Regions from separate parts of the Streptomyces sp. NPDC017993 genome, predicted to be linked through region 1. Evidence: predicted binding sites of a transcription regulator. Region 1 holds the regulator's gene; the other holds the start of a gene.
The links. Region 1 encodes HspR, which represses chaperone genes until heat shock. Its sites were predicted from a motif close to TTGAGNNNNNNNNNCTCAA; they were not measured.

Region 1 (7,795 bases):
GCTTCGACTTCGGCCACGACACGCTGCGCTCCGTCAAACACCTCGTGCTGTACGGCGACCCGCCGGCCCATTTCATGGTCGTCGCGGTCCTCTCGGTGTCCCTGCTGCTCTACGCCTTGCTGGTGCTCGACCGCCCGCCCGCGGCGCTGCTCGTCTACACCACGGTCCTCGTCGTGATCGCGCTGGGCGGCACCGGCTATTTCGCGTCCAAGCCGCGTTTCCTGCTGCCGGCCTTCCCGCTCCTCCTGCCGTTGGCGCTGGCGCTGTCCCGGGCGCGCACCCGCACGCTCCTGCTGGTCACAGGCTCCCTGGGCAGCCTCACCCTGGGATACGGGGTCTATCTCCTGATGATCGCGGATCTGCCCCTGTAGCCCGAGGGCGGCGGTCACGGGGACGCCGGCCACACGAACCCGGACACACGGTGGCAGACACACGGACGCGGGCCCCCGGAGCCGATGCTCCAGGGGCCCGCGCAGCAGGTTCCGGTGAGGCTCAGGCCTCGTCGTCACCCGGCTTGTCGTCGCCTTCGATCTCGGCCTCCAGGCCGAGCTGCTCGACGATCCACTTGTCGAACTCGATGGACGCGCGCACCCAGCTGACCGTGCTCGACACGAAGTGTTCGAGCGAGACGCCGACGCCGATCAGCATCGACGCCTCACCGATCAGGCGAACGGTGCCGTCGTCGTGGGTGTGGGTGTAGGCCTTGGGCCACAGGGTCCGACGGTTCCAGTCGTCGATCGCCTCCAGCAGCTTCGACTTGTCGTCGATGCCGTGGGAACGGTCGTAGAAGGTACGGACGGAGAAGATCTGCTGCTCCTCCTCGCCCCGGAACATGAAGTACGTGCGGAACTGCTCCCACGGGGCGGCGAGGTCCCCCTCCTCGTCGACCACGTACTTCAGCTCCATCTGGTCGAGGAGCTGCTTGACGAGATCCTGGTCGGGCACGACGGGACCCTCAGGCCCCGACGGCTGCGGTTCGGGTTGGCCCCCGAAATTCGGAATCGAGGACGGGTCGATGCTCACCGTGGAATTCCCTTCGTATGGTCTTTTGCCATCCTCCCCCATCTCCGCCCCGTCCTGGCAAGCCCGGCCGGACGGGGCGGAGCGCGGCGGCATCCGCACGGGGCGACGCGCCGCCGGTCAGGCCACCGGCCCGACCGCTTCCACGGAGAGGTGATCGCCGTCGACATCCACCCGGACCGTGTCCCCGTCCAGCACCTCGCCGGCGAGGATGGCGCGGGCGAGCTGGTCGCCGATGGCCGTCTGGACGAGGCGGCGCAGCGGGCGGGCACCGTAGGACAGGTCCGGCATCGAGGTGCTCGGGGCGTCGATGGCCGGCTCCTGCCCGAGCCAGGCGAGCCAGGTCAGCGCCCGGTCGCTGACGTCCAGGGTGAGGCGGCGGTCGGCGAGGCGGCGCTGGAGGTGGTCGACCTGGATACGGGCGATGTGCTGGAGCTGGTCGGTGCCGAGCGGGTGGAAGACCACCAGGTCGTCCAGCCGGTTGAGGAATTCGGGCCGGAAGGACGCCCGGACGGTCTCCAGCACCTTCTCCTTCTTCTGCTCCTCCTTCAGCAGCGGGTCCATCAGGACATTCGAGCCGAGGTTGGAGGTCAGGATCAGGATGGTGTTGCGGAAGTCGACCGTGCGGCCCTGGCCGTCGGTGAGCCGGCCGTCGTCGAGGACCTGTAGCAGCACGTCGAAGACCTCGTGGTGCGCCTTCTCCACCTCGTCCAGCAGCACGACGCTGTAGGGGCGGCGCCGGACGGCCTCGGTCAGCTGTCCGCCCTCCTCGTACCCCACGTAGCCGGGCGGCGCGCCCACCAGCCGGGCGACGCTGTGCTTCTCGCCGTACTCGCTCATGTCGATGCGGACCATCGCCCGCTCGTCGTCGAAGAGGAAGTCCGCGAGGGACTTGGCCAGCTCGGTCTTGCCGACGCCGGTGGGGCCCAGGAAGAGGAACGACCCGGTGGGCCGGTCGGGGTCGGCGATACCGGCCCGCGAGCGCCGTACGGCGTCCGAGACGGCGCGGACCGCCTCGTCCTGGCCGATCAGCCGCTTGCCGAGCTCCTCCTCCATCCGCAGCAGCTTCTGCGTCTCGCCTTCGAGGAGACGGCCGGCGGGAATGCCGGTCCAGGAGCCGACCACGTCCGCGATGTCGTCGGGGCCGACCTCCTCCTTGACCATGGAGCTCTTGGTCTCCTTGGTAGCCTCCTGCTCCGCCTCCGCCTCGGCGGCCTCCTCCAACTCCCGCTCCAGGCCCGGAATCTCGCCGTACAGCAGCTTGGATGCGGTGTCGAAGTCGCCGTCGCGCTGCGCGCGTTCGGCCTGGCCACGCAGGTCGTCGAGCTGTTCCTTCAGCTCACCGACGCGGTTGAGGCCCTGCTTCTCCTTCTCCCAGCGGGCGGTCAGGCCGCGCAGCTCCTCCTCCTTGTCGGCGAGGTCCTTGCGCAGCTTCTCCAGGCGCTGGACGGATCCGGCGTCGGTCTCGTTCTTGAGGGCCAGCTCCTCCATCTTCAGCCGGTCGACGGCGCGCTGGAGTTCATCGATCTCGACCGGCGAGGAGTCGATCTCCATCCGCAGCCGGGACGCGGCCTCGTCGACGAGGTCGATGGCCTTGTCGGGCAGGAAGCGGGAGGTGATGTAGCGGTCGGAGAGGGCAGCCGCGGCGACCAGGGCGGAGTCGGCGATCTGCACCTTGTGGTGCGCCTCGTAGCGCCCCTTGAGGCCGCGCAGGATCGCGACGGTGTCCTCGACGGTGGGCTCGGCGACCAGCACCTGCTGGAAGCGCCGCTCCAGCGCCGCGTCCTTCTCGATCCGCTCGCGGTACTCGTCGAGCGTCGTCGCGCCGACCATCCGCAGCTCACCGCGGGCCAGCATCGGCTTGAGCATGTTGCCCGCGTCCATCGCGCTGTCGCCGCCGGCGCCCGCGCCCACGACGGTGTGCAGCTCGTCGATGAAGGTGATGATCTGGCCGTCGCTGGACTTGATCTCCGCCAGGACGGTCTTGAGCCGCTCCTCGAACTCACCGCGGTACTTCGCGCCCGCCACCATCGCGCCCAGGTCGAGCGCCACCAACCGCTTGTCGCGCAGCGACTCGGGCACATCGCCCTTGACGATGCGCTGCGCGAGCCCCTCGACGACGGCGGTCTTGCCGACGCCGGGCTCGCCGATCAGCACCGGATTGTTCTTCGTACGCCGGGAGAGGACCTGCACCACCCGGCGGATCTCCTGGTCCCGCCCGATGACCGGGTCGAGCCTGCCCTCTCGGGCGGCCGCCGTGAAGTCCGTACCGAACTTCTCCAGCGCCTTGTACGTGCCCTCCGGGTCCGCCGTGGTCACCCGCTGCCCGCCTCTCGTCGCTTCGAATGTGGCCAGCAGCTTCTTGGCCGTGGCGCCCTGCTGCGCCAGCAGCTCACCGGTCTTGCCGCCCTTGGCCGCGATACCGATGAGGAGGTGCTCGGTAGAGACGTACGCGTCCCCGAGCTCCTTGGCGCGCTGCGCGGCGTCCGCGATGACGGCGAGCAGGACGCGGTCCGGCTGCGGCGGCGCGACGGTCGAGCCCTGCACGCTGGGCAGCGCGGCGAGCTGCCGCTCGGCACCCGAACGCAGCACCGCCGCGTCGGCCTCGACGGCCGCCAGCAGGTCGGTGATGTTCTCGTTGTCCTGCCCGGCCAGCAGCGCGAGCAGCAGATGAGCGGACGTCATGTCCGCGTGCCCGGCGGTGACCGCCCGGTCGTTGGCGGCGCTCAGCGCCTCCCGGCTCTTGTTCGTCAGCTCGGCGTCCACGTCGGCGCGCTCCTCCTCTTGCTCGGCCTGCTTCGGCTTACTTCTGCTTACTCGGCTTACTCGGCTTACTGAGTTCTACGGGCTGGGGGCCGGCGGGACTCATGAGGCCGCGGCGCCTGTCCGGCCGACGCCCCACCCGTAAGCCCAGTGTGCCAAATCTGCTCACCCCAACGTGCGATAAGTTGAGTCTATTCCACTCAAGGCAGAATCGGGGGCCCGCCGATCCCCCTCCACAGTCTCTCCGGCAGGCCGAACCGCCCCGCACGCACCGCCGTTACCGACAACCGCCGGGCCCCCCTTCGATCCCTTCGATCCCTTCGCTTCCTTCGATCCGCGACCTCCGGCCCGCTCCACCCCGCCGCGCCCGGACTACCCTTCCTCCCATGGCCCATGACCTCGCCGCCCTCAGCCCGGAGTACCTCGCCTTCTGGGGCGAGTACCTCATGCCCACGCTGACCACCCTGCGGGCGAACGGCACGCCGCATGTCGTCCCGGTGGGCGTCACCTACGACGCCGAGGAGCGGATCGCGCGCATCATCACGCGCAAGGACAGCACCAAGGTCAAGAACGTCCTGACCGCCGGCGCCGAGGGCGCGACCGTCGCCGTGTGCCAGGTCGACCGCGGCCGCTGGGCGACGCTGGAGGGCATCGCGCGAGTGCGTACGGACGACGCGTCGGTGGCGGACGCCGTACGCCGCTATGCCGAGCGCTACGGCCGGACGCCTTCGCCGAACCCCGACCGCGTCATGATCGAGATCGCGGTGAACAAGGCCCTCGGCCGCGCCTGATCCGCGCACGCCGCCGGCGAGCCCGTACCTGACCGAAAACTGCCCCTGCGCCTCCGCCGCCGGCCGTCTACCTGGTACCCAGGACCGGTCGGTGTCGAACAGATCCGCACCCGAAGCGGTCCGTACCGATCACTCGGCATCGCCCGTACCCCTCACACCCCCACCTCCCCCACCTCGCTTCGGGCGAAAACGGGCAACAGACGGCAGCTGGAGGCCGCATGGCGTCGGCAGCACACCCCACCCCGACCGTTCCCCGCCACCCCGGCCCGGGCCTGCCACGCCCCCGCGCCGAGCTCTGCCCGCGCTGCGGCGGCCAACTCGCCGTCAACCAGGACGGATGGAAGATCTGCCACGCCTGTGGTTACGCCTCGCCACCCGGCGCCGCCCCTCCACCCCGGGCCCTTCGCGGGGGTATCGTCGCCCCCACACTCGCCACGCCCCGGAGGGCACGATGAACCCGGTCCGAGTGACGGCGATCGCCTGCCTGATGCCGCTGTCCGAGCTGGACGAGGATCCGTTCCTGGTCGACGACCGCACCCAGCACGACATGTGCAAACAGTGGGCGGCAGCCCGTGACTACCGCCTGACCTGCCGGCTCAGCCTGCACCGCCTGCGCGCCGATCACCAGGCCCTGTGGAGCGACGTACAGGCGGGGCTGGTCGATGTGTTCGTGACGCCCAACCGGCGGGCCCTGGAGAACGCCATCAGCGGTGCCGACGAGTTCACCGCACGCTGCGCCGCGGCGGGCGTCCGCCTGGAGACCGCCGACCTCGACGAGCCGGTCTACAACCTGGCGATGAAGTCGCACGTGCACCGCCGCCTGTCGATGCCGACGGCCGGCTACAACGGCTGCTGACGCCGCCCTCCGCACGCGAAAAAGGGCCGGGTGAACCGGCCCTTTTCCCCACCTCTGCGCGAGGTGGCTGACTGCGTACCGGCCGGAGCCGAAGCCGCCCGTTACTCGGACCGCTTGGGCCGCCACACCACCAACGCGCTGGTCTGCTGCACATCCTGATACGGCACCAGGTCGCGGCGGTAGGACGCGTGCACCGCGGCCTCCCGCTGCTGCATCGCGCTGGCCGCGCCCTCCAGGGCGCCCTGGAGTTCGGCGACCCGCTGCTGCAGGGCCGCGACCTGGTTCTCCAGCTCGATGATGCGCTTGATGCCGGCGAGGTTGATGCCCTCGTCCTGGGACAACTGCTGCACGGTGCGCAGGAGTTCGATGTCCCGGGCCGAGTAGCGACGGCCCCGCCCGGCCGTACGGTCGGGCGAGACCAGGCCGAGCCGGTCGTACTGCCGCAAGGTCTGCGGATGCAGGCCGGAGAGCTGAGCCGCGACGGAGATGACGTACACCGGCGACTCTTCGGTCAGTTCGTACGGATTACGACGATGTCCGCCCCGGCTGTCCATCTCAAGCTCCCTTCGCGGCCTGGAACAGCTCCGCCCGCGGGTCCTCTCCCGCGGTCGCCTCGCGATACGTCTCCAGCGACTCTCTCGCCTTGTCGCCGAGGTCCTTGGGGACGATCACCTCGATGGTGACCAGCAGGTCACCCCGGGTGCCGTCCTTGCGGGCCGCTCCCTTGCCACGGGCCCTCATGGTGCGTCCGTTGGGCGTGCCGGCCGGCAGCTTCAGCGTGACCGGCGGGCCGCCCAGCGTGGGCACCTTCACCTCGCCGCCGAGCGCGGCCTCCGGGAAGGAGACCGGCACCGTGACGGTGAGGTTGTCGCCCTTGCGGCCGAAGACGGGGTGGGCATCGACATGCACCACGACATAGAGGTCGCCCGCCGGGCCGCCCTGCTCGCCCGGGGCGCCCTTGCCGCGCAGTCTGATGCGCTGCCCGTTGGAGACGCCCGCGGGGATACGGACCTGCATGGTGCGTGAACTCGTCGCCCGGCCGCTGCCCTTGCAGACCTCGCAGGGGTCCTGGGCGATCAGGCCCCGGCCCTTGCAGTCGGCACACGGGTCGGTGAGCGAGAAGCCGCCGCCCGCGCCCCGGCTGACCTGACCGGTGCCCACACAGGTCGGGCAGACCCGCGGCGTACCGTGCTTGTCGCCGGTGCCCGAACACGCCTTGCAGGGCGCCTGGCTGGACATCCGCAACGGGACCGTGGCCCCGTCGACGGCCTCGGTGAAGCTGAGCGTCACCTCGGACTCGACGTCCTGGCCGCGGCGCGGCTGCGTACGCGTCCCGGCACCGCCACCGCCACCGCGGTTGAACAGGCCGCCGAAGACGTCCCCGAGACCGCCGCCGAAGCCGCCGGCGCCCCCACTCTGACCCGGCGAGCCCCCGAAGAGGTCGCCCAGGTCGAAGTTGAAGTTGCCGCCGCCCCCGCCGGGGCCGGGCCGGTAGCCGCCGTTGCCGAACAGCGTCCGGGCCTCGTCGTACTCCTTGCGGCGCTTGGGGTCACCGAGGATGTCGTTCGCCTCGGAGATCTCCTTGAAGCGCTCCTCGGCCTTGGCGTCACCCTTGTTGGCGTCCGGGTGGAACTCGCGGGCGAGCTTGCGGTACGCCTTCTTGATCTCCGCTTCGGTCGCGTCCTTCGGGACGCCGAGGACCTTGTAGTAGTCCTTCTCCACGAAATCCTTCGTGCTCATCCCCGACGTCCCTCCTTCCGCGCGGTTTTCTTTCCTGTCCTCACGTCAGCCCTCTTCCGGGCCACCGTTCTCCTCGTCCGAAGCCTTGGCGTCCTCTTCGGAGGCGGACTTGGTGGTCTGCGTGCCCGGCTGCGGCTCGGCGACGGCGACCCGCGCGGGGCGGATCGTTCGCTCACCGATGCGATACCCGGGCTGCAGGATCGCCACGCACGTCGTCTCGGTGACGTCCGGTGCGTAGGAGTGCATCAGCGCTTCGTGGATCGTCGGATCAAAGGGCTCGCCCTCCTTGCCGAACTGCTGCAGACCCAGCTTGGCGACCGCGGTCTCCAGCGACTCGGCCACCGACTTGAAGCCGCCGACCAGTTCGCCGTGCTCGCGGGCGCGGCCGACGTCGTCGAGGGTGGGAAGGAGCTCGGACAGGAGGTTCGCCGCGGCGATCTCCTTGACCGTGATCCGGTCCCGCTCCACCCGACGGCGGTAGTTCTGGTACTCCGCCTGGAGCCGCTGGAGGTCCGCCGTGCGCTCGTTGAGCGCCGTACGCACCTGGTCCAGCTGCGCCGTGAGAGCTGTCGCCTGGTTGTCGTCCCCGGCCGGGGCCGAGCCCGCCGTTTCGGCGGACTCGGCA
Region 2 (7,795 bases), on a different contig from region 1:
CACCCCGTTGCTGGTGCTCGTCGCCAGCGCCCTGTGGGTCGCCGGCGGCCTCACCTCGGCTCACGCCGTCGGCTTCCTCTTCGTGCTGACGGCGCTGGAGCGGCGGATCGGTGGGCTGCGGGCCGCCGCGGTGTTCTTCGGCGGCCATGTGCTGGCCACCCTCGCCACCGAACTGCCCGTCGGGTTCTCCGTCGCCGTCGGACAGCTGCCGGACAGCTCGCTGCACCGTCTCGACTACGGCATCAGCTTCGGCGTGATGACCTGCACCGGAGCCCTCGCGGGGCTGTTGCCCGCCTGGTGCCGGTGGCCGCTGCTGGCCGGCGTCGGCTATGTGGCCGTCACCGACCTGCTCGCCTACGCCGACCCGCTGACCGACTGGGGGCATCTGCTCTCCCTCGCCCTGGGGGTGGCGAGCCTGCCGCTGCTGCGCCGCTGGCGCGACCGGCGCGCCCTCCCCCCGCTCCTCGGCGACCTGGGTCATCCGGCACTGCGGCGCACCCGGACCTTCCTGGCGCAGGAGTAGGCGCCGCCGAGGCGCCACCTAGCCCAACCAGATCAGCATCCCGTCGCCCTCGTCCGCCGCGGCCCGGAAGAACGGCTGCAGTTCGGCGTAGTGCTCGCCGATGCTGTCCAGCGGCTCGCCGCGCTCCCAGACGATGGCCGGGTAGACCTTCGACGAGGCGAGCTCGGCCGGTGTGACCCCGGCGGTCAGACTCGGGGCGGAAGTCCGTGCCATCTCCTCGGCGGCTGCCCGCACCCGCTCCGGGGTGAGGTAGCGGGGCGGTCCGTAGCCCCAGTCCTCGGCGTCCGGTATCGGCTCCTCGCCGTGCACGATGTCCACGGGGAAGGCCCGGCGGCGGAGCAGGAAACCGAGGGCGTCCCACGCCGTGCCGATGTCCAGGCAGCGGGCCTTCGCCGGCTCCGGCTCGGTGTCCGCCTCCTCGTCCAGGCGCTCACCCACCAGCTCCAGCGCCCACTCGGGATCGCTGACGGCGCGCTGGAGTTCGGCCGCCGTGACACGTGCGTACTGTCCGATCATGCTCATGGTCCGGATGCTAGACGCGGGCACTGACAACCCGCCGCGACGGTCCGGATGCCGACCGCCGCGCGCCGGGATCCGGCCACCGCCGCGCCGCGCGCTCGCCCCGGCCGCTCGCCGTCGCGGGGGCCGCACCACCGCCCGGCTCCTGGGAGAATGGCGGCCTTGCGAGCGCGGCGGTGCGCGGCGCTCACCGGTAGCAGGAGTACATGCCGTGTCCCAGGACCCCACCCAGCCGAACCCTGACGCCACCCGCCTCGGCCTGGTGTCCGACTGCGGCAGTTGCTTCGGGCTGTGCTGCGTCGCCCTGCCGTTCGCCGCCTCCGCGGACTTCGCGGTCGACAAGGACGCCGGGCGGCCCTGCGGCAACCTGCAGAGCGACTTCCGCTGCGGCATCCACGCCGAGCTGCGCGAGCGCGGCTTCTCCGGCTGCACCGTCTTCGACTGCTTCGGCGCCGGCCAGAAGGTCTCGCAGGTCACCTTCGGCGGCAAGGACTGGCGGCAGGCCCCGCGCACCGCACGACCGATGTTCGATGTCTTCCCGGTCATGCGGCAGCTTCACGAACTCCTCCGGTACCTCGCCGAGGCCCTCGCGCGACCGGCTGCCCGCCCGATCCGGGCGGAACTGCGGCGCGCCCTGGAGGAGACCGAAGCTCTCACGTACGGCACTCCCGAAGAATTGGCCGGCCTGGATGTCCCGGCCCACAGGGGCGAGGTCAACGCCCTGCTCCTGCGCACCAGCGAACTGGTGCGGGCCGAGGTGCCGGGCCGCAAGAAGGAGCGGCGGGGGGCGGATCTCATGGGCGCCCGGTTGCGGGGCGCCGACCTGCGGGGCGCCAACCTCCGCGGGGCCTACCTCATCGCCGCCGACCTCACGGGCGCCGATCTGCGGGCGGCGGATCTGATCGGTGCCGATCTGCGGGACGCCGACCTGAGCGGCGCCGACCTCACCGGCAGCCTCTTCCTCACCCAGGCCCAGCTCAACGCTGCCAAGGGCGACGGCCGCACCACGCTCCCGCCGGAACTCGGCCGCCCGGCTCACTGGTAGTCACCGACCGCACCGGGCACGGCACATCTGCCGCCGCCGGCCGGCGACCACTGAAGTCGCCCGGCTCCGTACGGCACCTCTTGCCCCACCGAATTGCCCACGGAATTGCCCACGGAATTGCCCACCGACGCGGCACGGCAGAGACCTCCGCCGTGCCGCTGCCGCATGCGCCCTCCCTTGATCGCTCACAGCGAACACTTCCTGGGGAACATCTCCCGGCGGACCTGCATTGAGTGAGTACAGCTCAACTTGCCTGCCGAAGGGGAGATCATGGCTTCGACGTCCACATCGCTCACCCTGCCCGTGCTGCCCCTCGATGACGAGGTCGTACTGCCCGGCATGGTGGTGCCTCTCGACCTGTCCGACACCGACGTGCGGGCAGCGGTGGAGGCCGCACAGGCCGCCGCCCCGTCGGGTAACAAGCCGCAGGTGCTGCTTGTGCCCCGGCTCGACGGCAGCTACGCCGGGATCGGCACGCTCGGGCGCATCGAGCAGGTCGGGCGGCTCTCCGACGGCGATCCCGGGGCCCTGATCAGGGGCCTGGGCCGGGTGCGGATCGGGTCGGGTACGACCGGTCCTGGGGCCGCCCTGTGGGTGGAGGGCACGACCGTCGAGGAGACGGTGCCCGACCCGCTGCCCGGCGCGGTGGCGGAACTCGTCACCGAATACAAGGCGCTGGCCACCAGCTGGCTGCGCAAGCGCGGCGCCTGGCAGGTCGTCGACCGCGTCCAGCAGATCGAGGACGTGCCGACGCTCGCCGACAACTCCGGCTACTCGCCGTTCCTGACGACGGAACAGAAGGTTCGGCTGCTGGAGACCGCCGACCCGGTGGCCCGTCTGAAGTTCGCCACCGAGGCCCTGCGCGAGCACCTCGCCGAGCAGGACGTCGCCGAGTCGATCGCCAAGGATGTCCAGGAGGGTGTCGACAAGCAGCAGCGGGAGTTCCTGCTGCGCCGTCAGCTGGAGGCGGTCCGCAAGGAACTCGCGGGACTCAACGGCGACCCCGGGGACGAGGGCGACGACTACCGCGCCCGCGTCGAGGCCGCCGAACTGCCCGAGGACGTCCGCAAGGCCGCCCTCAAGGAGGTCGACAAGCTGGAGCGGTCCAGCGACCAGAGCCCCGAGGGCTCCTGGATCCGCACCTGGCTGGACACCGTCCTGGAACTGCCGTGGAACGAGCGGACCGAGGACGCGTACGACATCGCCGGCGCCAAGGAGATCCTGGACGCCGACCACGCGGGCCTGGAGGACGTCAAGGAGCGGATCACCGAGTACCTCGCCGTCCGCAAACGCCGGACCGAACGCGGTCTGGGGCTCGTCGGCGGGCGTCGTGGCGGCGCGGTGCTGGCGCTCGTGGGCCCGCCGGGCGTCGGAAAGACCTCGCTCGGCGAATCCGTCGCACGTGCCATGGGGCGCGAGTTCGTCCGGGTCGCGCTCGGCGGCGTCCGGGACGAGGCGGAGATCCGCGGCCACCGGCGTACCTACGTCGGCGCGCTCCCGGGCCGGATCGTGCGGGCGATCAAGGAGGCCGGGTCGATGAACCCGGTGGTGCTGCTCGACGAGATCGACAAGGTGGGCTCGGACTTCCGGGGCGACCCGGCCGCCGCCCTCCTGGAGGTCCTGGACCCGGCGCAGAACCACACCTTCCGCGATCACTACCTGGAGGTCGAACTGGACCTCAGCGACGTGGTCTTCCTGGCCACGGCCAACGTCCTGGAAGCCATCCCCGAGCCGCTGCTGGACCGGATGGAACTGGTCAGGCTGGACGGGTACACCGAGGACGAGAAGGTCGTCATCGCGCGTGAGCACCTGCTGCCCCGGCAGCTGGAGCGGGCCGGTCTGGAACCGGGCGAGGTCGTCCTGGAGGACGAGGCGCTGCGCAAGCTCGCGGGCGAGTACACCCGTGAGGCGGGCGTACGGAATCTGGAGCGGTCGGTGGCCCGGCTGCTGCGCAAGGTCGCGGCCCAGCACGAACTGGGCGAGCGGAAGCTGCCGTTCACGGTCGGTGCGCAGGAGCTGCGTCCGCTGATCGGGCGCCCGCACCACACCCCGGAGTCGGCGCAGGACCCGGCCGAGCGGCGGACCGCGGTGCCCGGTGTCGTCACCGGACTCGCGGTGACCGGCGCCGGCGGCGATGTGCTGTACGTCGAGGCATCCCTGTCCGACCCGGAGACCGGTGCGTCCGGGCTGCAGTTGACCGGTCAGCTGGGCGACGTGATGAAGGAGTCGGCGCACATCGCGCTGTCGTTCCTGCGCTCACACGGAGCGGAACTGGAGCTTCCGGTCGCCGATCTCAAGGAGCGCGGAGTGCACCTGCACGTCCCGGCCGGCGCCGTCCCCAAGGACGGCCCGAGCGCGGGCGTGACGATGACGACCGCGTTGGCCTCGCTGCTGTCGGGCCGGCAGGTCCGGCCGGACGTCGCGATGACGGGTGAGATCTCGCTGACCGGGCGGGTCCTGCCGATCGGCGGCGTCAAGCAGAAGCTGCTCGCCGCGCACCGGGCCGGGATCACCACCGTGATCATCCCCAAGCGCAACGAGCCGGATCTGGACGAGGTGCCGGCCGAGATCCTGGAAGCCCTCCAGGTCCACCCGGTGGCCGACGTCCGCCAGGTGCTCGAACTGGCGCTGACACCGGCCTCGGCCGGCGCCGCACCGGAGGTTCCGGTCGCGGTGTGACGGGCGTGACCGGGCGAGGGCCCCTTCCGCACCAGGTGTGCGGAAGGGGCCCTGCCGTGTGCCCGGCGGCGCGGACGGCGGAGCGAGGGGCGCGGCTCAGCCGTTGGCGAGTGCCTGGAGCCGGTCCATCGCGCCGTTGAAGCGGTTGTGGTCGCCGACCGTCGGCCCGGTCGAGGTGTACTGCCAGATGGTGTGGAAGCCCCAGCCGCCCGGGAGCTCGCCCACCGAGGAGCCGTAGCGCGGGACCCACAGGGGGTTGATGCTGCCGAATCCCGCGTAGTTGCCGGTGCACTGCTTCCACCAGCTGGTGGAGGTGTAGATGACGGCGTCCCGGCCGGTGCGCGCCTTGTAGGTGGCGAACCAGTCCTTCATCCAGTTGACCAGCCCGGTCGCGCTCAGGCCGTAGCAGGTCGCCCCGTAGGGGTTGTACTCCATGTCGAGTGCGCCGGGCAGCGTCTTGCCGTCCCGGGACCAGCCGCCGCCGTGGTCGACGAAGTAGTTGGCCTGGGCGGCGCCGCTGGAGGTGTCGGGGGTGGCGAAGTGGTAGGCGCCGCGGATCATGCCGATGTTGTAGGAGCCGTTGTACTGCTGCGCGAAGTAGGGGTTGGTGTAGCTGGTGGACTCGGTGGCTTTGACGTAGGCGAAGCGGACGCCGCTGTTCCAGAGTGTCGACCAGGCGACGTTGCCCTGGTGGCCGCTGACGTCCACGCCCTCGACGGACGCGGCGACGGCGGATGGCGGCGGCGTGCCGTCCGAGGCGGTCGATGACCGGCCCTCGTGCGCGGCGATCTGCGAACCGGCCCAGTCCTGGCCCGGGTGGGTGGGTTCGGGGGCGTACTTCGTGGCCGCGGCGCCTGCGGTGCCGGGGAGGCCGAGGAGGAGGGAGAGGATCGCCAGAAGGACCCCGGCCGCGGTCACCAGGGAGCGCGAGCGGCGGTGGGGGGAGCCGGATCTGAGCACGGGCATACGTGCCTCCGAAGATCTCGGTGAGGGACCTGAGGGGGGCGAGCGGGCGGCACGGCGCAGGCGTGCGGGCACGGAAGGTACGGGTGGGGGTGTGCGGTGGAACCATTGACGCTTGGTGTGGCCATGCCAGAAAAAACGATACGCGCGTAGATCGGCGGGGCAAAAGAGGGCTACGGGGCTGCCGTTGGTCTAATCCTGCGAAATACTGGCCGAGCTGCGGGTTCGGCCGCTGCTGAAAGAAACTTTCACGGCCGGGAAACCCGGAAAACGCGGGAAACGCAGAAATCGCAGGAGAAGTGGGAAAGGGCGCTGACGTGCACAACACCGGAGCCGACGAGACGACGGCGGACGGCGCGCCGAATGGTGTGGACCACGAATTTCTGGCCCTGGAACGCGAGTTGGCGGTATTCCTCCGCCGCGCCCGCGCCTCGTCCGGCGAATTGGCGCGCGAGGTCCACCCCGACCTGGAGCCGGCCGCCTACGGCCTGCTCGTCCGGCTCGCCGACGCCGGTGCGCAGCGCGCCACCGACCTGGCCGGCTTCTTCGGCGTCGGCAAGGCCACGATGAGCCGCCAGCTGCACGCCCTGGAGGGACTCGGGCTCGTCGCCCGGGAGCCGGACCCGGCCGACGGCCGGGCGGTCCTGGTGCGGATCACCGACGAGGGACGGGAGCGCTTCACCCGCGTCCGTACCGCCCGCCGCGCCCAGTACGCCCGACGCCTCGCCGCGTGGGACCGCACGGAGGTCGCGGAACTGGCCCGCCTGCTCCACCAGCTCAACGCGGGGCAGGAGGGCGACGACGCCCCCTGAGTGCCGCCCCGGTGATCCCGGGCCGTAGGGCGGGGCGCCGCCGGTGCGCCTCGCCGTTCACGGCACGACGTGGATCACCGCCGCGTCGTCCCGCGCCTTGCCGCGTGGATGGGCGGTGCCCTCCGGGTCCGCCGCCTCCGCCGCACGCACCCGGTCGATGAGGGCCTGCGGGCCCTGTTGTGCCACCAGTTCCACACAGTCGGCCCACGAGCCCTGGTGGAAGACCTCGACCCAGCGGCTCGCGCCGTCACTCAGCGCGGTCAGGGAACGGACCTCGGCGCGCGGGGTGGTGCCGGTGACCGCGAGGGCGGCCACGGCGGGGTCGGCGGCCGCGGTGAAGAAGCCTCCCTCGGCGTTGCGCAGCGCCTCGACGACGCGGCCGTACTCCCGGCCCGCGGCGGCGCGTTCGACGGAGCCGCGGGGCAGGGCCCGTACGGCGTCCCGCTGCGCCCGGACCCACGGCGGCAGTTCGTCCAGACGGCGGTCCAGTACCGGTTGCACCGATCCGTCCGTCCGCTCCAACAAGAGGGCGGAATCGGACAGTACGAGGTGTTCGACGGTGTCCTGCGACCAGCGCACGGCGACCACGGTTGCCTGCGGCGTGCGGACGTGAGAAAGGTCACAGCTGTCCTGGTGAATTGCCGCCGTACGGGAGATGGCCGCGGACAGTGCCTCAGGGAGCGTCATATCCGGGTGCGAACCCGACAGTTCGAGCATTGCGCCCCCGAGGTGCGCGGTGAACCACGAGACCGGGTGCACGCAGCCGTAGTCCCCCTCCGGTGGTGTCACGCCGTCCAGAAGGACCAGGGCTCCGCCCTGGCCGGAGGCCGGGAGAGCGACGGACGCGTAGTCCTCGTTTGGGTGTTGGGGGTCACCGGGGTCGGTGGCGAGTGCGCTGTGCATGCCGGCAAGTCTGCCGGAGGCCGCCGTTTCGTTCCGGTGATCGGGTCACTCCGGGGCTGTTGGCGTACGGCCAGGTCAGCGGTGTACGGAAAGCCCGGGCCGAGGGCGCCCGGCCGCTGCGGGCGCGCATCCTGCCAGGACCACGACCGTTCTCCAAACCCGTCCGGGGGCGGGTCGGGGTGGCGGCCCGAGCAGTCGGTGCACGGAAGTTGATGGCCAAACTCTGATTGATGTTCACTCCTTCAGGTGGCCGGGCATGTGATGCCGAGCCACTGCGCGGCGCCGGTGGAATGGTCGCTCCCGGATCACGGGGTGGGGCCAGGACGTTCGTCGCGACGCGCAGAGCCGGGC

Region 2: a site for HspR is predicted at 2,317-2,335, ahead of lon (endopeptidase La). Genes of this name have one in related genera too.

Annotation. Positions count from the first base shown of each region.
Region 1 covers NZ_JBIRGO010000002.1:439,033-446,827, reverse strand. The annotation lists gene ACH4FH_RS05000 (hypothetical protein) at 1-371, shown strand, start outside; gene ACH4FH_RS04995 (YbjN domain-containing protein) at 493-1,023, opposite strand; gene clpB (ATP-dependent chaperone ClpB) at 1,141-3,786, opposite strand; gene ACH4FH_RS04985 (pyridoxamine 5'-phosphate oxidase family protein) at 4,170-4,574, shown strand; gene ACH4FH_RS04980 (hypothetical protein) at 5,026-5,430, shown strand; gene ACH4FH_RS04975 (heat shock protein transcriptional repressor HspR) at 5,532-5,984, opposite strand; gene dnaJ (molecular chaperone DnaJ) at 5,986-7,170, opposite strand; gene grpE (nucleotide exchange factor GrpE) at 7,216-7,795, opposite strand, start outside.
Region 2 covers NZ_JBIRGO010000013.1:113,405-121,199, reverse strand. The annotation lists gene ACH4FH_RS24125 (rhomboid-like protein) at 1-523, shown strand, start outside; gene ACH4FH_RS24120 (YfbM family protein) at 542-1,045, opposite strand; gene ACH4FH_RS24115 (pentapeptide repeat-containing protein) at 1,254-2,087, shown strand; gene lon (endopeptidase La) at 2,358-4,766, shown strand; gene ACH4FH_RS24105 (lysozyme) at 4,863-5,732, opposite strand; gene ACH4FH_RS24100 (MarR family winged helix-turn-helix transcriptional regulator) at 6,047-6,541, shown strand; gene ACH4FH_RS24095 (hypothetical protein) at 6,599-7,444, opposite strand.